Pseudobacter ginsenosidimutans: one gene and its partner. The protein of the gene in region 2 interacts with the protein of the main gene of each other region in a pairwise test. Links are inferred from orthologs where the notes say so. Each region holds a gene or a part of one and is shown on either strand. Other genes may lie near its edges.

Evidence for each region.
Region 1: the proteins of epsC (region 2) and FSB84_RS02650 interact in binary tests that used the Escherichia coli proteins (3 or more experiments, as listed by UniProt). The link is inferred for Pseudobacter ginsenosidimutans from one-to-one orthologs.

What each region holds. Positions count from the first base shown.
Region 1 is NZ_CP042431.1:684,215-696,878, forward strand. The notes cover bases 6,107-8,999. They hold FSB84_RS02650 (PLP-dependent cysteine synthase family protein), read right to left. Parts: upstream 8,063-8,999; coding sequence 7,151-8,062; downstream 6,107-7,150. Other genes in these bases: FSB84_RS02640 (DUF4401 domain-containing protein), read left to right, coding at 6,107-6,506; FSB84_RS02645 (GDYXXLXY domain-containing protein), read left to right, coding at 6,503-6,985; FSB84_RS02655 (ABC transporter permease), read right to left, coding at 8,117-8,999. Outside these bases: FSB84_RS02615 (FecR family protein), read right to left, coding at 1-1,149; FSB84_RS02620 (RNA polymerase sigma factor), read right to left, coding at 1,253-1,837; FSB84_RS02625 (DNA methyltransferase family protein), read right to left, coding at 1,936-3,639; FSB84_RS02630 (hypothetical protein), read left to right, coding at 3,728-4,432; FSB84_RS02635 (DUF2157 domain-containing protein), read left to right, coding at 4,487-5,449; more of FSB84_RS02640, read left to right, coding at 5,433-6,106; more of FSB84_RS02655, read right to left, coding at 9,000-10,528; FSB84_RS02660 (peptidylprolyl isomerase), read left to right, coding at 10,834-11,445; FSB84_RS02665 (hypothetical protein), read left to right, coding at 11,530-12,664.
Region 2 is NZ_CP042431.1:929,064-941,764, forward strand. The notes cover bases 9,559-12,488. They hold epsC (serine O-acetyltransferase EpsC), read right to left. Parts: upstream 11,488-12,488; coding sequence 10,630-11,487; downstream 9,559-10,629. Other genes in these bases: FSB84_RS03620 (diflavin oxidoreductase), read right to left, coding at 9,559-9,718; cobA (uroporphyrinogen-III C-methyltransferase), read right to left, coding at 9,702-10,565; FSB84_RS03635 (sulfate adenylyltransferase subunit 1), read right to left, coding at 11,511-12,488. Outside these bases: FSB84_RS03595 (homoserine O-acetyltransferase family protein), read left to right, coding at 1-866; FSB84_RS03600 (DUF2490 domain-containing protein), read right to left, coding at 875-1,624; FSB84_RS03605 (TonB-dependent receptor), read right to left, coding at 1,653-4,625; FSB84_RS03610 (TSUP family transporter), read right to left, coding at 4,751-6,265; cysI (assimilatory sulfite reductase (NADPH) hemoprotein subunit), read right to left, coding at 6,275-7,948; more of FSB84_RS03620, read right to left, coding at 7,955-9,558; more of FSB84_RS03635, read right to left, coding at 12,489-12,701.

The DNA of each region.
Region 1 (12,664 bases), 250 kb from region 2 along the record:
GAGGTCACCAAAGAATTCTATTTCAGGAACGGCTTTTTCATACACTACTTCTATATTGTACCATCGTACCAGCTGGTTCATCGCGTCCCGGGAGCTCATACCGGTAAAATTGAAAAAGCCATTCTTCCAGGCCAGTACCTTGTCTTTATCGATATCGTTCAATACCAGTATTCCGGAGCTATTCTTGTTTTTCGTTTGATCCTGTGCGTTATCTGTGATCACGCCCTGCTGTCCGGGTACGAGGCTCACTGCCTTTTCGGGCTTCACCTCACTGATCACCGATTGCGGACAATGCCAGCAGGATGTGTCAGTTGTCTTGTAAAGCTTCACGGCACCTTCCACCAGCGTGGTAGCCATGGTGGCTTCATCAGTGTAGGCTTTCACATTGAACTCGGTGCCTGTTACTTCCACAACTGCCTGGTTATTCACTTTCACCTTGAATTTTTTCCTGGCATCTTTGGCTACATCCATGTAGACTTCGCCGGTAACTTCCACTCTTCTTTCTGCGCCGGCAAAGAATGTGGGATAAGTGATGGAACTGGCGGCATTGAGCCATACCTGTGTGCCATCGGGCAACATCACTTTGAACTGTCGTCCCCTGGGTGTGGTGATAGTATTCCAGGCGGGTTGCGCTCCTTTGCTTCCGGCTGCATTGTATGCGATGCGGCCATCCTGTAACGTGATATCAGCTCCAAGCTGACTGGCTACCAGTCCATCCTTCAAACTGTCGAGCAATATTTTCCGGCCATCAGCCAATGTAAGAACAGCGCCATCTGTACCTGGTTGGATATCTGCATCGAGGCTTTGGGCATAAGGCTGACGGTAATCAACCGACGGCCGCCGCTGTGTCCAGAGGAATATACCCGCTGCCACCAGTATCAGCACTGCTGCTGCAATATTCCAGGTACGCCTGCGGTAGATCAGATGAACAGGGGCCGGCAAATACTCTTCAGGATTCATCTTCTCCCGCACCTGCTGCCAGATGCGGCGCTCCTGCACAAGGTCCCTGGACTTTCCTGCATCCACGGAATCCCACCAGGCATCCAGCTGTTCTATCAGCACATCATCTTCCGGCAGGTCTTTCACCAACTGGAAAAAAGTTTCCGTCTCCTGTTCCGTACTTTCATTTGAAACAAGCTTCTTGAACAACTCCTGGATTTCTTGCCTGGGAACGGACATGCCGGCATATTTCTACTAATGACGACAACTAATTCTCCTGGTAGTATCGCATCAGCAGATTTTTTTTAAAGATTTACAAAAGGAGAAATATGAGCAGCCCTGCAAGACTGTCTTTATAATGCGTACGCAGGAATTCACGAATGGAATCCAGGGCGATGGACATTGTTTTCTTGACAGTTGCGGGCGATATATTCAGCTGTTGAGCAATTTCGTTGTACGATAAACCTTCTTCGCGGTGCATGAGGAAGATGCGCTGACGCGCGGGACTGAGCTTACTGATGGCCTCACGCCAGATGCGTGCCGTTTCTTCGCTCATCAGCTTATGGTCCGATACGGGACGCGAAGAAAGAATGACCATATCTGCGTGATAGGCCAGCATCAGTTTCTTTTTCCTGGCTGTAGTTTTAAAATAATCGAGTGCTTTATTGCGGGCGGCAGTGCGAAGGAATCCACCCACATTCTGGATCTGCTCCAGCCATTCCCTGCCGGACCAGAGTTTCACAAAGATGTCCACCACCAACTCTTCGGCAGTCTCCGGACTCTTCACAAGGCTCTCCATATAAGCATATACCCTGGGCCAGTATTGCTCATACAGCTCGTTAAAAGCCTGTTCGTCTCCACGGGAAATACGATATAGCAGTTCGGTTTCGTTTTGCATCAGAGCTCAGATATCGTCGGGTTAATTTGCAATTTAGTGTTTTCGGCAACAGTATCTGATGTAGACCTTCAAAAAAAGCGAACATGGTCACCAGACAATCATGAACCGGTGGCCAGCCATCGACAGTAAGCAGCCCATCTTTGGACAGTTATTGACTGCCCATACCTGTTGTTCAGTTTTTCTATTTCCTCTTGCAATTGCATTTCGGGCAAATGTTTTGCCAGCGCCTGCAGATCGATGCGCATCAATGCTTCTTTGGTGAAAGTCCGTTTGGCATCGCTGAAGGTAATGCTCGCCAGGAAATCCTTTGCAACAGCGGAATTCAGCAGCACCCAGGTATAAACTGCGTAGTCCGGCTCATCAAATCCCAGCATATAACAGGTATCATCCAACATGAGCGGTTTTCCATTTTGCGGCAATACAAGTGCAAAGCGGAATGATTTGTACAATCCTGATATAGCCACTTTGTAAGGCTTGAAAGAATAGTCGCCAATTCCGAAGATGGAAAATGCCGGTTTGTTTTTATAAATCGATGAACGACGGTTCAGGAATAACTGGCGGTGCTGTTGCAGGTAATCCCAGGTGGCCGGATACTGACGGATGAAATCTGTGTCTGCTCCGGGTCTATGCTGGGTAACAATGGTGAATTTCCGAACGGAGTCCACCAGGTCCTGTTGCAGATCGGAGCTTTTGAGCAATCCGAAAACCAGTTCATCTTCCAGGCGAATGGTTTGTTGCAGGGCATTCCGGTAATCCTGTCCGGTTTTCTCCAGTTCCATCACCAGGGAGCAATCATGCTTCAGGCCCTGCCGCCATTCCAGTGGCGATTTCCCCTCTATATAACGATGCTGAATATACGAATCTGTGTTTGAAACGAACTTTTCTTCCACCCAGCCGAATGCCAGCCCTGTTTCTTCCGGTCTGTAGAAACTTCTTTGAGTACAGGTAAAGTCTGCTTCACTGTTCAGCTTACAGGAAAACAAAGAGGCTTCAGCTTTCACTTCAAATTCCTTCAGGCTGTTGATCTGGTATTGCCGCATTTCACCAATGCTGAACCGCAGCCTGTATTGCTCCAACAGGATATTCCTGATCACGGAATTTTTTACCAGCAATGTCATCTGCCCGGAAAAACCGTGAAAGGCCTTCAGCAGCATCAGCGTGATATTCTCTGCAATATCGAAATTGCCTTTGCCTGTAACGGCGGCAATACCATCCTGCTGTTTGAAGTTGGATTTCTCCGGCAGGTTGGAAGATGCCATGCTGCCGAGCATCGCATTGGTGACCCAGGGAGGATTACCGATGATCAACAAAGGTTGCTGATCATTCAGCACCAAAGTTTCGAAGTTGAAATCGAAAACATTTCCATGGTGTAAATAGATGGCTGGTTTGTTCAAATCAGGTTGCCCGAGATAGAGATCGATAAGGGAGAATTTAGTTTGCCAGAGATATGGCTGATGAATATCCAGACCATGCACTTCCCTGATGCAGGGAAAGGTACGGATAGCTGCAATGATGAAATGCCCCTTGCCGCAGGTTGGCTCAACCAGGATACCAGGCAGGCTGCCATTCCTGGATACCAGCTTCGTGATCTTTTCCGCCAATGCGGGTGGCGTTTGAAAATCCCCGAACTCAGCACGGTCCCTTTCAGTCTTCACTTCCTCTCCGGAATCCAGGGCAGACCTGAATTGCAGCCATTCTTCCTCCCCCTTGAAGCATTGCCGGATTCCTGTAAGCGATTCCAGCTCCTCATTCACTTTGTGAAAAGAAGCCTGCTGCTGCATCCTGAGAAAGATAGTCAGCACAGCCGGGGACATATGGGCGCCAAAGACGTTCAATTGCGAACCTGACTGGTTTTATATATTTTTATCGGTACCATTCAATTCACCCTGTATGAAATCCTGCATCATTTTTCTTTTACCCTTATTCCTGACAAGCTGTATCACAAGCTCCGTGATCAAGAAAGCCGCCACAGACCGGAAGCCACAACGGATCCATCAGATCCGGGATGCATGGACAGATACCTCAGGCAATATTATAGTAAACTTCACAGCAAAACTATCGGGAACAAAAAGAAATGTACCGGTCCATCTGGTAGTGCCCGTGAATACGCTGATGAGAATTTATCTGAAGTATAATAGTGTAAAAGGGGAATTCTCTCCCGGCGAAAAGCTTTTATATGGCGTGAACCGCATTCATTCCATCCATTACAATACTTCGGATTCACTGGCTTATACACCGGAGATCGAGTACCAGCAGGAAAAAGTTCTGGAAGGATTTTATGCACCCGGTCCAACAGATAGTAATATCACACACCGGTTCAGGCTGCCCATCGATCCGGATGAATACAGGTACGAAACAGACTGGATCATGAAAAAACAAAAGCGGATGTTGTTCCTGTACCAACCCGCAATCCCTTATCAAAGCACTTATGTTCCCATCAACAATATTGCTATTTCCGTGGAGCCTTCACATAAGAGGAAATACACCCGCTACCTCCTGACGTTGGTAACTATTCCTGCAGATGTAGCCACAGCGCCGCTCCAGGGAATTGCAGCCGGGTATATGATGTTGCTGGCATGGGCTATGCGCTTTTGAGCCTGTCCTTGCAAATATTGCCGTTAATAGATAACTTCATTAAAACAAACACTGATGACTACTCCTGACAGGGAAGACATCCATCTTTTGAGCAGGCATAGTAATCTGCCTGTTGCCTCAATCCGGTCTGCATTGCGCAATTTTGTGTATAGTGGAAAGGATGCCTGGCAACAGTTCCTGAAAATATTGTTCCTGAGCCTGGGCGCCGGCTTCATGCTGGCAGGTGTGATCTTTTTCTTCGCCTACAACTGGGATGCCCTGCACAAATTTGTGAAGCTCGGTATCATCGAGGGGCTGGTGATCCTGTTTACACTAACTGCCCTGCTCATACGAAAAAATTTGCTGGTCCGGAATATACTGCTCACAGCAGCATCCGTGATGATCGGCGTTTTATTTGCCGTATTCGGGCAGGTATACCAGACTGGAGCCGACGCCTATGACCTCTTCCTGAACTGGACGCTCTGCACTCTCCTCTGGGTGATAGTTGCCGGTTTCGCACCACTCTGGCTGATCTGGCTCGCATTGGTGAATATCACGGTTCAGCTGTATCTCCGGCAAACAGGAGCCGATCTTTCTGAAATGACTGCCCCGCTCCTGCTCTTCCTGGTGAATGCCATCGGCCTGGCAGTGACACTGCTGCTGAAACATTTCGGATCAGGATCAATCCCACAATGGTTCATCATTGTTCTGGCACTGGCCGGAGCAACGGTGGCTACCATTGGCGTAAGCACAGGCATCTTTGGCAGGATGAGCATCTCTTTCACACTATTGCTGGCTGCCGTGATCATCAGCTATGCCGGTATCATTTATTATGCTTTTAAACAACAAAGCGTTTTTTTCATTGCCGTGACCGGCTTCAGTATGATGATCATCCTCTGTGCCGGCATACTGGAAATAGCTAATCCCACTACCGGTTCTGTATTGCTGGTTTGTATTTTCCTCGGAGCCGGCACCACGATGCTCATCAAATCATTGCTCACCCTTCAAAAACAATGGAGCCATGAAAAAGCAGCCTGAGATAAATGCAGTCCTGGAAATATTCCGCGCGCGCGAAGGCGGATCCTTACAGATAGATGAACCAGCACTTCTCACCGCTTACGAAAAAGCCAATGCGGACAGGTCGGGCATTGCCATCAAAGTACTTACTGTTATTGGCGGCTTCCTGGTTACCTGTGCATTTTTGGGGTTCCTCTTTTTAGCAGACCTGTACAATTCTGGTCTTGGTATGGCCATTACCGGTTTCATCTTCGTGGCCGGAGCCCTGATCGTAAAAAGAGTATATGACATATTGATACTGGACACATTTGCCGTTTCCTTTTTTATATGTGGCTGCCTCCTGATCCTGCTGGGCACCATGGAAAGCCGGATGGACGAAACGGCTGTTTCCCTGATGTTCATCATCATTTCGCTGATCTCGATGTTATTCGTTCAGAATTACATGATGTCTTTCACTGCTACCTGCATTTTACACGCGGCCATCATAGGTTTGATTCATTCCTTCCGTTACAGGAGTTATCTTCCCCTGGAATCGTATACCGGCCTGGTGATCCTCTTTTTCACTTTCTGGCTATTGGAAGAACCACGCATCGCTTCCGGCAATACCAGGCTTTCACGGCTGTACAACCCCGTTAGGTTAGGTTCGCTTGCGGCCATATTGTTCGAGGGTATCTACTTATCCAACGATGGCTGGCTGTTCCGGACAAAATATAGCGGCTGGATATCTTCCATACTCGCCATTGTCTGCATCCTTTTTTTGACCCCGAAGATCCTGAAGAGATTGGAGTTGCATCAACCTGCGGCAACTGTTATTGCATTCACGGCGGCTATCCTGACCCTGGCACCAACCTTCTGGGCTCCGAGCATTGCCATTTCACTACTGATCATCCTGCTATGTTTTTATGTGAATTACAAAACAGGGATCGTGGCCGGTATCCTGGCGCTGATCTGGTTTGTGAGTGATTTCTATTATTCGCTCAGCGCCACCCTGCTTACTAAGTCGCTCATGATGATGGGTACAGGCTTCTTCTTTCTGCTGCTCTGTTTGCTCACACACAAAAAACTGACATCAAAATGAAAAGATACCAGCTCTTCATCATCCTGCTGAACCTTGTACTGGCGCTCGGTATCTACCATTACTCCGTAATGGAAAAAGAGAAAACACTGGCAACGGGCAAACTGGTTTTGCTGGAACTGGCGCCGGTGGATCCCCGCTCACTCATGCAGGGAGATTACATGAGCCTCCGCTACGCCATTGCCAATGAGATCAATGAGAACGTTCCGCGCAAAGGTTACTACGTGATCACGCTCGATTCCGGCCTGGTAGCACGCAGACAGCGGATCCAGGCGGGGCGTCAACCGCTGAACTCCGGGGAATACCTGATCCAATATCATACTGACTCCTGGCGGCATTCCCTGGGCGCGGAGGATTATTTCTTCCAGGAAGGCAGGGCTGATACATTTGCCATCGCCAGGTATGGCGGCCTCCGGATAGATGATAAAGGGAACAGTATTCTGGTAGGTCTTTACGACGAAAAAAAGAAACTCATTCAATAGTATCAGACTACAAGTTGGTAGAACGGGAATCTCAATTCCAAACTATCGGTGATGGATATACCCAACACTTACAAAGTAGTTTTCACATTCCGGGAAAAACAGATCTTCAACAATAATATATTCTACTAGCCGAACAGGCGGCGTGTGTCACTCACCTTGAGCATTCTATCTGTACAGGTCGCCATTAAGGTATTTCAATCCGGTATCGGGGAGAATGGTCACGATCTTTTTTCCGACGCCCAGCGCCCTTGCACGTTGTAAGGCAACCCATACATTGGCGCCGCCGGTGATACCCGCACAGATACCTTCCACCCTGGTGAGTTTGCGGGCCATTTCATAGGCGTCCTCATCTGCAACTGCTACGATCTCATCTGCGAGATCGAGACGGCATATGGAAGGTACGAATCCGGCGCCGATCCCTTCCAGCCGGTGTTTGCCGGAGATCTCGCCACCGGAGAGTGCACGTACATGCAGCGGTTCTATGGCGATGCATCGTATGCCAGGCAATTCGCGCTTCATGATCTCAGCATTGCCGGAAAAACTGCCGCCTGTTCCAACACCTGTGATGAACTCTGCAATATCAGGCCCCATGGCGCGGATGATCTCAGCTGCCATTTCGTGATAGGCATTGCGATTGTCTTCATTGTTGAACTGGTCTGTCCAGAATGTATTCGGTTCTTTACTCAATTCCCTGGCCCGCTCTATCATAGAAGCGATCAGTGAAGCAGTGATACTGCCATTATGAGAAGGAAATATTTCCAGCTCAGCACCGAAGGCGCGCATGGTACGCAGTTTTTCATCCGCGAATGCATCCGATGAAACGAAATGCGCTTTGTAACCTTTCGCTGCACAGATCATCGCCAGTGAGCTGCCCGTGCTGCCTCCCGTGTACTCCACTACAGTACCGCCGGGACGCAGATCACCACGCTTTTCCGCCCCTTCGATCATCAACAGCGCCATCCTGTCTTTCATACTGCCTGTAGGATTAGCACTTTCTATTTTTACAAAAACTTCAGCCGCTCCGTGTTCCTGCAGGCGAGACAGCTTGATCAACGGCGTATTACCGATCTGTATCATGGCAAATTGTTTAATCGCGAATGCTTATTGTAATTTAATGAATTCTAACGTTCATTATTCGCTTTTCAAACTATTCACCGGATTGGCGAGTGCTGCGCGCACAGCCTGGATACTGATGGTAAGCAACGCCACCAATAGCGCTACCACTCCTGCAACAACGAATATCCACCAACTGATAGCAACACGGTAAGCAAACTGCTGAAGCCAGGTATGCATCAGCCACCAGGTGAGCGGCACCGTTAGCAGTACAGCCCAGGCAACCAGTTTGAGCAGGTCGAATGAAAGCAACGCAACTATACCGGCAACGCTGGCGCCCAATACTTTCCGGATGCCGATCTCTTTCACTCTTCTTTGTGCAGTATAGATCACAAGGCCCAGTAATCCCATGGACCCGATCACAATGGCCAGTACCGCAGCCATCGCCATGAATGCCTGTTGCTTTTCTTCCTTTTTATATTGTTGTTGAAAATCTTCATCCAGGAAAAAGTATTCCATCGGGTAGCCGCTATACACTTTATCCCAGGCTGCTTTGGCGTTTTCTATCATCCTGCCCGCTGCAATGCCTTCATACCTGACTGCAAACAGGTTCACATTGGCCATCGGGCTGAGCACAACAGCCCTGATGGATTCCTGTAGCCCATGCTGATGGTAATCTTTCAATACACCTACTACCCTTCCATCCTTACCGGAAGTAGACAATTTCTTTCCCAGTGCATTGGCCGCATTGCCCCATCCGAAATAAGCTGCAGCGGCCTCGTTGATGATGAAGGATTCTTCTTCATCAGCTTTGCTCCCCTTGAGGAAATCCCTGCCCGCACTCAATTGCAGGCCGATTGTTTTTACATAGTCCGCATCCACGGGAATGAATTCCACCGACAACGCATCTTCCTTCGATCTTCCTTCCGGATATGCGAATTGTCCATTCCATCCTGTCCGGCCCGGCACAGCATTGCAGGCGCTCACATGCTTCACGCCCGAAATACCCAGCAGCGCAGTTTTGTATACTTCTGTTCTTTCATGCCGGAGCATCCAGGGAACTTTGTTTACACTCACGAGAATGGTATTCCCCTTATCAAACCCTAATTCCCTGCTCTGCATAAATTGCATCTGTCTCCACATGATGATGGTGGCCATTATCAGTCCCGCCGAAATGATGAACTGCGTAATCACCAGTGCTTTCCTGAGCAATGCCCCGGAATTGCTTCTTCCAAAATTCCCTTTCAAAACACTGATGGGCTTGAAGCCGCTGAGCACAAGCGCCGGATAGAATCCTGCAAGAGGGATCAATATCAGTATGGTGAAGAACAGGCTTGAAAGATTTGATAATGAAATTATATCCAGCCAGGTAAATGATTTTCCTGTGAATTGATTGAACGGTTGCAGTAACAGTAAGGTAAGCAGAAGACTGATGCCTGCCGCAAACAAGCAGAGGAATGCAGCTTCAGTGAGGAATTGTAAGATCAGTTTACCCCTACTGCTGCCCAGCACTTTTTGTACGCCGATCTCTTTGGCCCGCTCAACAGATTTGGCTGTACTGAGATTGATAAAATTCAAACAGGCGATCAGCAGGATGAACAGACCAATGCCTCCAAAAAGCTTCACCATTTTGATACTGCCAACAGGACCGCCCGCAGTGGATGCATCGGAGTACAGGTAAATGTCCTGCACAGGACGCAGGCTCAGTGTGGATTTGAAGCCGGTGAACGCTACAGCTTCTTTTCCCGCTTCCAGTACCAGATTGCTGATCTTTGCCTGAGTAGCCAAAACGGAATTACTGTTTTGCAGTTTTACATAATTGTATACGTTGAGATCGAACCAGCCGGATGCGAACTCCTGTTCACAATCCAAGGGGTACATGGAACAGAAACTGGCAAAGGAACCGATCATGTCGAATTTTAGATGGGAGTTTTCCGGTAATTCGCCGAATACCCCTGTGATCCTGTACTGGACTGAATCATCCAGCACCAGCACTTTACCGAGAGCATCCACACTACCGAAATATTTTTCCTTCAGCGCTGCACTGATCACCAGGGAGAAGGGATCTTTCAGGGCTGTAGCTGCAGAACCTTCCTGCAGCGGGTAACCGAAAACGGAAAAGAAATGTTCATCGGCCAGCAATGCTTTTTCATAATAAAATGCCTGCTGATGTTTGATGATGGGCCTCCAGTTGCGGAGATACGTAAGCGATGCAATGTCAGGATAATCCGCTCTCAAATGTTTTCCCACCGGCCAACCTGCGGTGGACGTGGTTTCCGAGCCCCCATCAGGCGTGATGAGCTGGGTTTCCACCCGGCAGACGGCCGGACCATTGGCGAAACCAGCATCGAAACTGAGTTCATCCCGGGCCCAGAGACTGATCAGGAAAAAAAGGGTGATCCCCAGGATCAGACTGCTGAGACTGATCAATGTGAAACTGCGGTTCTTCCAGGTGTTCCGCCAGCTGATTCGCAGAAAGGACTTGATCATAAGAAGGTTTGGTTTAGGACAATGAAAAGATCCAACCCGTGGCTTATGGGACTGGAGCTGCCTGCCCAACCGGGCCCTGGATTAAGACGTATAAATTAATGAAATGTTACAGATTCCGGAAATCGAAGCCAGCAGGCCACGGTTAATGCCTTTTTCTTGTCTTATGACAGTTACAACCCGGTGGAACAGCGTCGATTAAAAAATTTTAACGGGGACCTGTTACCGGTATCCGGCCCGGGAAATGTAAAAAATAGTAACTTCAGACAGACGTCAATAACTCAATGAAAAAGACTAAAAATCAGTGTATGAAAAATTGCCTTTCGGCCTTATTGCTGTTCATTTCGGCATCGGTATTTGCACAGGAGACGGTGGTAGAGAAATTCCAGAAGATCGTTACCGTTCAGCAGGCGCAACAGTATATTGATGCCAATCCACAACTCAAACCGGCCCTTCTTAAACTGTCTGCCGGAAAAGATACCACCCTGATCGATAAAAGATTGCTTCGCCAGAAACAAGGCGATATCTTCTCCGTTGGATATGTAACCTACAAAGTGCTGGAAGCAAAAGAATCCATTCAGTTCCGCGCCAGCTATATCTTCCTTGACGGCGGTTCCCTCACTCCTTCTGAAATTGAATCCCTGAAGAAAGAGATCATGCAGAAGATCAATGCAGGTGAATCATGGAACGCCCTCTCTGATAAATACACTATGGACGGCAACAAAACCAAGGGCGATACCGACTGGTTCTTTGGTGAATACAGTTTCCCCAAAGAATTCCAGGATGCTGTTCAGAAACATAATAAAGGTGATGTATTCTTTCTCGATGTAGCTGATAAAGACTGGCACTATATCATCAAAAAGACTTACGACGATGATGTAAAAAAAGACATTACCGTTCTGCGCGCCAATGGCCGCTAAATAGCCGGTGAATATTCGGTGAAGAGATGGCATGATTTCCGATCATGCCATCTCTTTTTTTTAACTTACACAAAACCGATCTACATGAGAATGCTATCCCTTATCCTGGCTGGCAGCCTGTACTTCATCGCCGCAAAGTCTCAGACCAATACTGCTGCCTGGCAGGCAGATCTTCGCTTACTTCAGCAAACCATTCACAGGGATTACCCCTTCCTTTTTAAGAATATCAGCGCCGGCGCTTTTGATTCAGCCGCCGATAAACTCTACCAGGCCATGCCCCGCATGCAGGAACACGAATGCCTTGCAGGTCTCACACGCATGGTGGCCAGTATCAAATATGGCCATACGGCCTTGCCGTGGCGCGATTCCAAACTGAAATTCCATATGACGCCCATCAATTTTTACTGGTTCGCAGATGGATTGTATGTGGAAGGCGCCACCAGGGAAAATGCGGATCTTCCCGGAGCCAGGATACTGAAAGTGGAAGGCATTCCCATTGCAACCGTTCTTGAAGCCATCAAATTACTGGTCCCCTCCGAGAACAATCAGTTCTTCAAAGCCAGGGGCCTGGATTATCTCGGCATACCCGAAGCCCTGCACGCACAGGGAATTACCCAATCACTGAAGAACAGCATCAATTATACTTTTGAAAAAAATGGAAAGACATTCGATAAAACGATACCTGCGCGCGAAGCCTTCCAGATCCCCCGTTTCTATGGCTTCACCAAACCGGGAAAGGGTTGGCTAACGGCCAGGGATACCAGCAATACTCCTTCATGGCTCAGGCATCAGGACCGGATCTATTATTACGAATATTTTCCCGACAGCAAAACAGTATACGTCCGGCATAGCCAGATACAGGACGAACCAGGAAATCCCATTTCCGTTTTCTACAAAGAATTATATGGATTCATCGAAAAGAACGATGTGGAAAGACTGGTGCTTGACCTCCGGCTCAACGGCGGTGGTAACAATTATCTCAATAAACCCATCATCACAGGTTTGATCGAAACGAAAAAGATCAACAAGCCGGGAAAATTCTTTGTCATCATCGGAAGAAGAACTTTCTCCGCCTGTCAGAACCTGGTGAATGAATTCTCCAATTACACCAATGCCGTGTTTGTGGGTGAGCCCGGTTCGGAAAATATCAATTTCTACGGAGATAATAACCGCATCACACTACCCAACACACAAACCACCGTATTATTGTCATTCGCCT
Region 2 (12,701 bases):
ATGTGGCCGACTGGTGGAAAGGCGTGATCGGCCAGGGTGAACTGATCAATCCCGACGAATACTTTATTGTTTGTGCTAATATCATCGGCTCCTGCTATGGCACCACGGGCCCGCTGAGCATCGATCCCCGCACCGGAAAGCCTTATTTCCACCAGTTCCCGCTCATTACCATCCGGGACATGGTAAAGGCGCATATCCTGCTCCGCCAGCACCTGGGCATCCAATCCATCTACCTCCTCATGGGCGGCAGCATGGGCGGCTACCAGGCCATGGAATGGGCCGTTGCCGAACCATTAGTGATCAACCAGCTTTTCCTGCTGGCCACCAGCCCCACCGAAAGCGCCTGGGGTATTGCCGTACACACCACACAGCGACTGGCCATTGAAACCGATGCTACCTGGAAAGAAGAACGTCCGGATGCAGGCGCAGCCGGCCTCAAAACCGCCCGCGCCGTAGGAATGCTCACTTACCGCAACTACGGCATCATGGTGAAACACCAGACAGATCCGGATCATTCCAAACTGGACAATTTCCGCGCATCGTCCTATATCCAGTACCAGGGCGATAAACTGGTAAAAAGATTCAATGCATTTTCCTACTGGAGCCTTACCAAATCAATGGACACTCATAATCTCGGCCGTGGCCGCGAAGGCGATGTACAGGCAGTGCTTCAAAATATTCAGCAACGCACGCTCATCATCGGCATCAGCAGTGATATCCTCTGCCCTGTGGAAGAGCAACGCTTCATGCAAAGACAATTGCCCAACGCTTCTTTGATAGAGATCGATTCCGCATATGGCCATGATGGTTTCATGGTGGAAGGAAAACTGATCTCCGAAGCATTGGGCAACTGGTTGAAAAAATAATATCGATCCTATTTCTTCCTCAGGTCCAGGTTGTGGAAATATGCAACCCGTGCAATATGATTGGTCCTGTAACTATTTCCTGCCGGCAACTGAATGAACTGGTTCATATAACCGAAATGCAGTTGATCTGATTTCGTTGTATGAAAAGCAAAGCCTGCAAAGAAACGGTTCTGATCAAAATAATTATTCACGATCTGCTCTCCGAAATTGATATGGATCTCATCATTCAAGATCCAGGAGAAAGTGCCGGGCTCATAAGGTTTTGCGCCGATAGGTCCCTGCAACAGGAAACTATATCTCGCCCTCCAGTTGAAATGATAACCATCGGCCAGCTTATCAGGGTTTTCCAATTTCCGGCGATACCGCTGCTCCAATCTCGCATATTGCATCACACGCAGGTTGCCGCCATATTTCGTGTGCCACTGGATCTGTTGCCAGGGACGATGTTCCGGAACATCGATCCGCTGATTTCCCCCTGTTGAAAAATGATGCACATAGCCATATCCCGCCGTGATCTTCGTATTGTCGTTCAGGTAATACGTTAGGCCCACACGTGCAATTGCGGTAGAGAAATTTGAAAAGAAATCTTCTTTCGTTCTGAGTTGTGCTTCGGCCCAGAAACCCCATTTATTGGAAAGCCGGGTCTGGTTCATGTAAGCCAGCCAGACCTGGTTTTCCGAAATCTTGTTTTTCGTTTGAGCATTCAGGCTAGTAGCCAGCGCCATGACCAGCAGGATGGTGATAGAAATTATTCGCATACGGTTCAAATTGAACCGCTAAAATAACTCACTTCAGTATACCATCTACAGTTATCGCTGCATAATATAATGCTCCGATAGTTGGGCCTGCTGCATATTGTATATAACGATTGTTCAAAATATTGGCGCCACCGGCCTTGATAGTGGTTTTCAACTTCGGCAACTTGAAGCTCACCTGTGCATCGATGGTGCTGTAGGCAGACACACGCCCATTCGCAAGTGGACTCTCCCAGAAGAAAGCATCCTGCCATTTCCACACCACATTGAAACCAATGTTCTTCACTACTTCACGATTACCGAAACTCAGATTGGTTACCCATTTCGGTGTATTGAAACCAGTGATGAAGACGTCAGTGGTTTTGTTGGAAACAATATCGTTGAAGTTCACATTACCACCGAGGGTGAATTTCTTATAAGCGATCCAGGTTACACCCAATGATGAACCATAGTTGCGATACTTGTTCTTTGCATTGGTGTATACACGATAACGGGTTTGCTTACTCCTGTTATCAGCCACCATATCTGTCACGCCTGCATCGGTATTGATCTTTCCACTGGTAGGCACAGCCACTTCCACCTGACCGAGGAAGCCATCGTACTCATTGAGATAGGCATCGATATCGAGGATCAGTTTATTACCCAGCAGCACACTCTTGTAACCAGCTTCAAATGAATTGATGCGCTCTGGTCTTGTAGGGCTCAGCGCAGTTACTTCCAGCAATGCACGGTTCTTCAGGGCGGCAGCCGGATCTACGGTTTTGGGAGGAAGCGAAGGATCGCGGTCTTTGTTGTAAGCAGCATTGAATGCATTCACAGAAGTGAGTGTATAGGAGTTCTCCAGGTAACCCAAACCATCATTGATAAAGCTCAGTCCGCCTACCCTTCTCACATTCCCATTGTTTACGAAAGACAATGCTTCAAACAATGCAGGGAAACGGAAGCCATTCTGGAAAGACGCGCGGAAATTATGTTTTTCGGAAAGTGTATACACCAGCGCTACACGTGGATTGAATTTCGGATCGAATTCAGTATTGTGATCGAAGCGAAGCGATACGAAAGCTTTCAGTTTTTCATTGAAGAATGTTTTTGTGGCCTGCACAAACGCGCCATATTTTTTGTAGTACACATTCTTACCGAAATCATCAGATCCTGGCTTTACTGGCTGATTGCGTTCCGCAAGCGGCCGGGAGAAATCAACGAAATTGTTACCGTCCGGGATCACTTCATAAATGCGTGCATCCGCGCCTACCAGGAGATCAACAAATTTGATCTTGTTACTGAGGTCCCATTGTGCATCTGCGTGGTACACGCGGCTTTCCTGCTTCAGCCAGGCTCCGCCAGTTGCCGGGGCTCCGGCAATTCCTGCATTCTTATGGTCCCAGTTATTGATCTGGATGATCTGGTTGAAGAGATCATTGTAAGCCTGTGTACCGGGCTCAACCCTTCCTGCATCAGCGGCCTGGCGGGCAATGCGCATGGCAGTGGCCAGATCGTTTGTAGCCAGTGCAGCCTGAAGCGCCGTTTTGAACTTATCGCCCCAAACTGCATTTGAGGACTGAGTCAGTTGCAGATTATCTGCCAGCGGCTTCAGGTTATAGGAGTCGCCGGTATTTTCAAGGCTCACGTAAGTGCGCACGAAATAATTATGTCCTTTCAGTTCCAGCTTGTGGTTCTGCACAATTACATTGTCCAGCTGGATCTTATTCCCGCGCTGGAATACGCCATCCATCTTCCCAAAGCGGTAGCTGTAACTCAATTCCGCATTTTCGGTTATGCGATAATGTAATGCAGCGTCGAATTTCAGATTATCCACTTCAGGTTTCACCAGGTCTTTTTCCCAATAACCTGTCCGGCGAAGAATGAAAGTACGCGGGCTGCCATTGTAAGTCACCCCCTGGATGGTAACGGCATTGTTGTTCTCATCGCCATAGCGGTTCCAGGCATCGTAAGCGGGATTATTGGCTGCCCCGTTCAGTTCCTTGAAACCTGGATTGGCGGTATTTAGATTATTGGGATTTTGATCTGTGGCTGTACTGCTCACCCAATCGGTTCCCCGCAGGTAGCTGGCATTGATCTTGAAAGCGAATTTATTCTTCCAGGCATGCGCATATCGGATAGCCGACTCCGTTAGCAGGCTTACATCCCTGTCTTTACCATCTACATGGTTCACACCAGTTTTGTGGTATACGCTCAAACCCTGGTGGGTGAATGGACTTTTAGTGATGAGATTGGCCATACCATTGATGGCATTCATGCCATACAACGCAGAAGCCGCTCCTGGCGTGATCTCCACACTGGCAATGTCCAGCTCAGTAGGTCCAATGGCATTTCCCAGGGGAACACCGAGAGTGGCCGCCTGCATGTCAACACCATCCACCAGTTGCATAAAACGGAAATTGTTGGGGATATTAAACCCACGGGTATTGGGAACTTTGAAAGTCAGACTACTGGTGGTCATTTGCACACCCTTTACATTTTCGAGTGCATCATAAAAACTGGGTGCAGGCGTTTCACGAATAGCACGGATATCGAGTTTCTCGATAGCCACAGGGGATTTCAAAATACTTTCAGCCACACGTGAAGCGGTTACCACCACTTCATTGCCAAGCACAGTCTGTGTAACCAGTTCTATCTGCAGCTTGCTGCCAAGACTTTTCACTTCCAGCTCCTGCGGCTGAAAACCCACAGAGCTCACTACAAGAGTAAATGGAAGTTTCTGTTTGGTGCGCAACACAAATGCGCCGCTGCTATTGGTGATAGTTCCGTTTACGGAACCTTTGATCTGTATGCTTACATCCGGGACCGGTTCTTTCTTTTGCTGATCGATCACCTGACCGGAGATTTCGATAATGGTATTTTCCTGCGCCTGCAGGTTTGAAAATACGGGTAAGCTGAGAATGAGCAGCAGCAAGGCGTACAGGCTTTTTTTACCGGCCTGTTCCTGCACGCTCCTGTTGAGGGATAAAGCGAAAATTCCGGAACGATTCAATTCCTTTCTCATAAATGTTGATTGCTTGGTGTGGGTTGTTTGATTGTGTTTTATTTTTATTGTCTACTATTTTAGTAGACTATTTTGATCTAAAAAATCTCTGTTGTTACAGAGAATACAGCGTGTTGCCCAGGTTGCTACAAGATCTTCACCAATATCCTTACGCTCCAGATGATCACCAGGCATCCCAGCAAAATGAAAGCCGTTTTCCTCGGCAATCTTCCTGCCAGCTTTGCCGCTAAAGGCGCCGCGATCAACCCGCCCACTACCAGCGCCAGGATCGTCTGCCAATGGCTCACCCCTAAAAATGTAAAGAATGTGAAAGCACTGGCGAGTGTCACAAAGAATTCAGTGAGGCTCACAGACCCGATCACGAAACGCGGACTACGCCCTTTTGTGATCAGCGTTGTTGTTACGATTGGCCCCCATCCTCCACCGCCGAAGGAATCCAGGAATCCACCAGCTCCCGCTAATGCACCATATCTTTTGAACTTCTTTTGAGGCTTTGGTTTGCGGAATGCATTCGATAAAATGCGCACACCCAGGAAAAGCGTATAGGCCGCCATTACAGGACGGATATAATCAGCATATTTCTCTCCCATGTAGATCAGCAAAACAGCACCAAGAATAGCGCCGATCACTCCCGGTATCAGCAAAGCCTTGAATAATTTCTTGTTTACATTTCCGAATTTATAATGACTATAACCCGAAGCGCCACTTGCAAACATCTCCGCCGTGTGAATACTGCCCGAAATAGCAGCGGGGTTCACACCGGCCGATAATAATATTGTTGCACTTGTTACGCCATAGCCCATGCCCAGTGCACCATCCACCAGCTGGGCCAAAAATCCGGCCAGCAGCATGATGGGAAAATTCGGTTCCAGTGTTTTGTACAGATCAACAGTTCCATCCAGGATCCCCTGCCAGGGAACATAACTGAAAATGAAATGACCGATCAGCATCAATGCAAAGACCTGTAATGATCTCGTTGCGATCCTTCTCCATTTACGGTCTTTCTCGGAACCTTCTTCCACCAGTATCTTCGTAAGCTCATTCAACTTTTTCACTTTCTCTGCAAAGTTTCCGTTGAGCCGGCTACGCACAGCGTTCAGGTTATTGAGCACTTCGTTGAGCTCTGCAGGCAATGCATGGTTGAGCACTTCCTTTATCCGCCTGGCAGCCGTAGGCGATTTACCATTGGTGGAGATCGCGATCTTCAGCTGTCCTTTCTGCACGATCGATCCCAAATAGAAATCGCAGAGATCTGGCGTATCGGCCACATTGATCAGCAAATTGTAAGAGCGCGATGCCTCATAGATATGCCTGCTGATATCTTTGTTGTTGATGGCAACAATCACCAGGTCCTTTGCTTCCAGATCGGTAAGCTCGAAATTCCTTTCCTGCAACAATACCCGTGGATGATGTTCGGCGAGCTTACGCAGTCCCTCCCCGATAGTGGGAGCTACTACAGTCACGTTGGCCCCGGGGGCATTGTCCAGCATTGCTGAAAGCTTCTCCAGACCTACATTTCCAGCGCCCACCAACAAAACACGCAGTGATTCCAGCTTCAGGAAAACAGGAAAAAGATGATTGCTATCTGTGGCTGCAACCGTAGAAGGCAGTTGATCTTTAATTGAAGTTGATTCGCTCATGTTATTAATTTAAACCCAATTGTTCCTGATAGCAAAATCTCCGAAAGTTTCCCCGCTATACCTTTGCTGGCTGTAGGTACCCAGCAAATTATCCAGCTCACTCAGAATTGCAGGCTCGTCCAGGTTTTCTTTATATTTTTTGTTTAAACGATAACCAAACCTGTCTCCCCCGATATGCAGGTTGTATTGACCATAAGCCGTTCCGATCAATCCGATCTCAGCAGCATAGGGCCTTCCGCATCCATTGGGGCAACCGGTCATGCGAAGGGAGATCTCATCATCAGCCAGTCCATGTTTCTGCAGTACAGGCTCCAGTTTGGTGATGAGGGTGGGCAGATAGCGCTGTGCTTCAGCTAACGCTAACGGACAGGTGTTGAATGCCACACAAGCGATGGCACTCTTGCGCACAGCGCCAGCATTGTCTGTATGTGCAATAAGGCCGAACCTGATCAGGATATCCTCCACCTGTTGCCTGTTCTCAGGAAGGATATCACTGAGTATCACATTCTGGTTGCAGGTAAACCGGAAATTGGCTGCCCCGGTCTTTGCTACTTCCAGCAATGCAGTTTTGATAGCCAGTTTATCGTCATCGAGTACACGGCCATTCTCGGTGAATACCGTGTAATTCCATTTGCCTTCATGGTTCTGGTACCATCCGTAATCATCGCGCCTTTGTGTGAACTGGTAAGGCTTTTCAGGTTCGAGTGCAAATCCGCAACGCTTTTCCAGTTCGGCCTTGAACTCAGGAACACCCATTTTGTCGAGTGTGTATTTGAGGCGGGCCTGTTTGCGGTCACTACGGTTGCCGAAATCACGTTGTATGGTGATGATCTCATAAACTGCCTTGAGCGTGTTCTCTTCACCTGCCACAAAACCCAGTACAGTGGCCAGTCTGGCGTAGGTATTGGGATTACCATGCGTGGTGCTGAGACCGCCGCCGGCAGCAATATTGAAACCGGTCAGTTTATCGTTTTCCACTATTGCGATCAGTCCGATATCATTACTGAACACATCCACATCATTATATGGCGGGATAGCGATGCCGATCTTGAATTTGCGCGGCAGGTACCTGTCCTGGTACAGAGGATCTGCTTCTTCCTCCTTATTGAGGATCGGTTGTTCATCCAGCCAAACTTCGTAGTAGGCGCGTGTTTTCGGCAATGCCAGTTTGCTGATCTTGTCTGCATACCTGAAGATCTCTTCATGTAATGCGGATTGCCTTGGATGCGCATTGCAGACCACGTTCCTGTTCACATCGCCGCAGGCGGCAATGGAATCCAGCTGCATGGTATTGAATGCCTTGATGGTTGGCTTCACATGTGATTTGAGGATCCCATGCAACTGCACGGTCTGTCTTGTGGTGATCTTTATCACACCGGTGGAATGATCGCCGGCAATATGATGCAGCCCTTCCCATTGTTGCGGAGTAAGGAATCCTCCGGGCAGCCTCAGGCGGATCATGTATGAGTAAAGCCATTCCAGTTTTTTGGCGGAACGTTCTTCGCGGCGATCGCGATCGTCCTGCTGGTACATGCCGTGGAATTTCATCAGGCTTTGATCATCTTCACGCAGTGCGCCGGTTGCATTATCCTGAATACTTTGTTTAAGCGTGCCGCGCAGTGCATCACTTTTTTGTTTGATCCGTTCTACCGGAGAGAGATTATTTTGGTTGCTTGTGCTCATAATAGTTTAGTAAACATCTTTCAAAAATCTGCCAGCGGCTTTCATGTCTTCCAGGTAATTGATGGCATCCCTGCTGCCTTTGCCTCCGAATCTTTCTATCACCTGCAGGATAGCGTATTCCACATCCGTACTCATGGGATCCCGGGTACCGCAGAGATAGATCCACGCGCCTTTTTCGATCCATTTCCAGAGTTCCCTGCCCTCTTCCAGGATGCGGTGCTGCACATATATTTTATATTGCTGGTCTCTCGAGAAAGCGACACTCAATTTATGGAGTGTGCCTGTTTGCAACCAGTTCTGGATTTCCGTCTGATAGAGGAAGTCGCTGACAAAATGCTGTTCACCAAAGAATAACCAGTTGCGGCCATCGCCACCTGTTGCATCACGTTCCCAGAGAAAGGAGCGGAACGGTGCGATTCCGGTTCCCGGCCCGATCATGATCACATCAGTATCTGTTTCAGGCAATCTGAACTGATTATTGCGATGCACATAGAAATCGAATTCGCCATTTTCGGCTTGCTGCGCCAGGTAGTTGGAGCAGAGCCCGTATTTGCATTCGTCATTCACATAGAAGGTATCCCTTGCCACAGTGAGATGTACCTCACGGTCATGAGCAGCCGGAGCAGAGGAAATGGAATACAATCTTGGGGTGATGGGCTCCAGCAGGGCCACCACTTCTTCGAACTGTGCGGCATCCCTGACAGGATAGATCTTCAGCAGGTCCAGCAAACCGATGCGGGTAGCGGGAATATCCTGTTGTACCAGTTTTGCATACTGGTTCACTACGCGCTCGGGGAGGTAAATGATATTGAGGCGTGTGCGAAGCAATTGTTCTACAGGCAGCGGTTCATTGCGGAAATTGACGATGAGCTTTGGATCGATGCCTGTGAGATTGAGAATGGCCGCCACGGTAGCAGCAGGATTTTCCGGTATGATGCCGATGCTGTCGCCGGGCAGGTAATCCACATCTTCCTCCACGCCTATTTCTATGTGATAAGTTTCCTTGGAAGAACCACGATCGTTGAGGTTCACAGAACTGAGCACAGTACCGGAATAAAGTTTTTTGTGACTGCTCTTACGAACAGGAGCAGCGGGCACTGCAGCTATCTGGGGAGCGGTTTGTGCGCCGCCGGTGCTGAGTGTTTGCAATACGGCATTGAACCAGCTTCCGGCATCGGACTCATAATCTGTATCGCATTTTTGCAATGGAACGATGCGCTGTCCGCCGAGTTTCTGCAATTGTGCATCCACATCTTCCCCTGCCTTGCAATAGAGCGGGTAAGAAGTGTCGCCAAGGGCCAGCACGCCAAATTTCATTTGCAGCTTCGCTCCATTCTGGTAGATATGATCGAAGAATTTTTTAGCTGTGGCAGGAGGTTCTCCATCGCCCTGGGTACTGATGATCGCAAAGAAATATTCTTCTTTGGAAAGATCGTTCAATCGGTATTGATCCAGGCTTACCAGTTTTGCATTGATGCCGGCTTTCTTGGCCTGGCCTGCAAAATCGGTTGCCAGCTTTTTGCTGTTTCCGGTTTCAGTACCATAAGCGAGTGTGATCTTTTGCACGGCAGGTTTGGCCGGAGCTGCAGCCGGTGCAGCCAATGGTTGCTGGATAATATTGGCGGCCTGTTGTACGGCAGCCTCGACGGTAACCGGGGTAGCAGGACGTTCCAGCAGCCCAGCCAGGTAGCCGTTCATCCACACCAGCTCTTCACGGGAGGATGTTTTCACCAGCTCCAGCAGTGTTTTCAGTTTAGGCTCTACTAACATGTTGATTCGCTTTTTCTGTAGCAACAACTGTTGACGCTGTAAACAATTTGGCTACTGGTTTAAAATATGATTCGCTGGAATGACTATTGGCGATCCAGGCAAACTGCTCATGCAGTGCCACTACCTTTCCGATGATCACCAGCGCCGGGCTCACAAAACTCTTGTTCTGCCAGTTCTGCGCATAATCGTACAGGTTAGTTACCTGTACATTTTGCAGCGGAGTGGTGGCTTGTTCAACAACGGCCAGCAGCTTGTCTGCACTGATACCATTCTTCACCAGGTTACTCACCACGCCATCCAGTGTTTCAGAGCTCATGTAGAACACGAGCGTGTCGTCAGTGGCGGCCAGTTCTTTCCAGTAATTTTCGTCGATCACTTCATTCCTGTAGAAAGTGAGAAAGCGAACGGCCGTGCTGTACTGACGCGCCGTAAGCGGAATACCGGCATAAGCAGCGGCTCCCAGTGCAGCAGTAACTCCGGGAATGATCTCGTAGGGAATACCGGCATCTTTCAATACCTGCAGTTCATCCAGTACGTTGGAGAAAATGCTTACATCGCCTCCTTTCAAACGTACTACCAGCTTACCTGCTGAAGCATGTTCCAGCATCAGCTCATTGATGATCTCCTGCGGTGTGCTGGCGCCCCGGCGGCATTGCTTTCCTACGGGAATGATCTCGGCTCCTGATCTTACATATTCAACCAGTACCTGTTCGCTGACCAGCCTGTCTGCCAGCACCACGTCTGCCTGTTGCAGCGCGCGGAGGGCTTTCACGGTGAGTAATTCAGGATCACCCGGACCTGCTCCGGCGATGATCACTTTTCCTGTTGTTATGGGTTGGTTTGGCATATTGTCTACTTTTTTAGTAGATTAATAGAGCACAAAAAAAGCAGTGCCCTTTGATTGCTGTTCTTTACACGGCTGCACTATCGCGCCTGCCCAGGATACCATTTACTGCATCCGTAAAAGAGAAATCTTTTTTGGCTACTACTTCGCTCTTGTGATAGACCAGTGAGCCGGCAGGAACGGAATAGGTGATCCATACGTTTCCGCCGATGGTGCTGTTCTTCCCGATCACAGTTTCGCCGCCCAGGATGGTGGCGCCGGAATAGATGATCACATTGTCTTCGATGCTGGGGTGACGTTTACCTGCCGCTTTTTCTTTTGTTCCGCTCAATGCGCCTAATGTAACGCCCTGGTATATGCGGACATTATTGCCGATCACAGTGGTTTCTCCGATCACGATGCCTGTTCCGTGGTCAATGAAGAAGGATTCTCCGATCGCCGCGCCGGGGTGGATATCGATCCCCGTTTTCCCGTGTGCATATTCCGTAAACAGCCTTGGCAGGATCTTCACCTGTTGTTCCCAGAGCTGGTGCGCAAAGCGGTAGACCGCAATGGCAAAGAAACCCGGATAGGCAACGATCACTTCTTCAAAGCTCTCTGCTGCGGGATCATAAGCAGTGATGGCTGCTGCGTCTTTCAGGAGCAGTTCATGCAGCGAGGGCAACTCGTCAAAGAATTTGTCGGTGATGGACTGCGTACGGTTCCCGTCGTGCACCACATCATACACCAGCGTGCTCAGGTGGCTTTTCAGGGATTCGTACTCATTCTGGAATTCAACGATGGTTTGCTGCCTGCCGGAACGGGGAACGAACAGCAGTGCAAAGAGCTGATCGATGAATTGCTCAGTAATCACTTTATCAGGGAATACCTGTGTGTTCTTCAGTTTCAGCTGGTACAGTTCCTGTACAAATTTGTTCGCACTCATGTTTTGGTTGTGTTTAAAAGTGATCACTGTATCATGCAGGCACCAACAGTAACATGGCTGGTCTCGTCTATCAGGATGGCGCCGCCATTCACACGGAGCTGGCTGTATGTATCAAATGATACAGGGCTCGCGGTTTTGATGGTGGCCCTGATCACATCGTTCAGCACAGCCTGCGTTGGATTGGCTTCCTGCTGCAGGGTGTTTACATCCAGTTTGTATTCTATCTCCCGAACAGCAGCACGCACCAGCCTGCTGTTGATCTGCAATAAATATTTATTACCTGGTATCAAAGGCTTATTGTCCATCCAGCAGAGCAGCACTTCCAGTTCCTGTTCTGTTTTGGGAGCGTTATCGCTCAGCGCTATCACATCACCCCGGCTCACGTCCACATCATCTTCCAGGTGCAGGATCACACTCTGCGGAGCAAATGCTTCTTCCACTTCTTTGCCGCCGAGTTCAATGGACCTGATGGTGCTTGATATTCCGGATGGGAACACGGTCACTTTATCGCCTTTACGGTAAATGCCGCTGATGATCTTACCGGCATAGCCACGGTAATCGTGCAGGTCATCGGTCTGAGGACGGATCACGTACTGCACTGGGAATCTCGACTGGCTGAGATCGATATCGTCCTCCACTTTTACATCTTCCAAAAACTGTAAAAGTGAGGGGCCTTCGTACCAGTTCATCTTATCCGACTTCTCCACTATATTGTCTCCAAGCAAAGCGCTCAGCGGGATATAATTGATATTCTTCAATCCCAGTGTTTGCGCTACATGCGCATAGTCTATCAGAATATTGTTGTATACATCCTGGCTGTAATCCACCATGTCCATTTTGTTCACCGCCACCACAATATGCGGAATGCCCAGCAGTGACGCGATGATGGAATGTCTTCTTGTTTGTTCCACCACGCCATTACGCGCATCGATGAGAATGATGGCCAGGTCTGCATTGGATGCGCCTGTGACCATATTGCGCGTATACTGGATATGCCCGGGTGCATCCGCGATGATGAACTTCCGGTTGGGAGTTGAAAAGTATTTGTATGCCACATCGATGGTGATGCCCTGTTCGCGTTCTGCGCGCAGGCCATCAGTCAGGAGCGCCAGGTCGATCTCTCCGTCTTCCTTGTTCTTACTCTGCTTTTCGATGGCTTCAAGCTGATCGATCATAATGCTCTTGCTGTCGTACAGCAGTCTGCCGATGAGGGT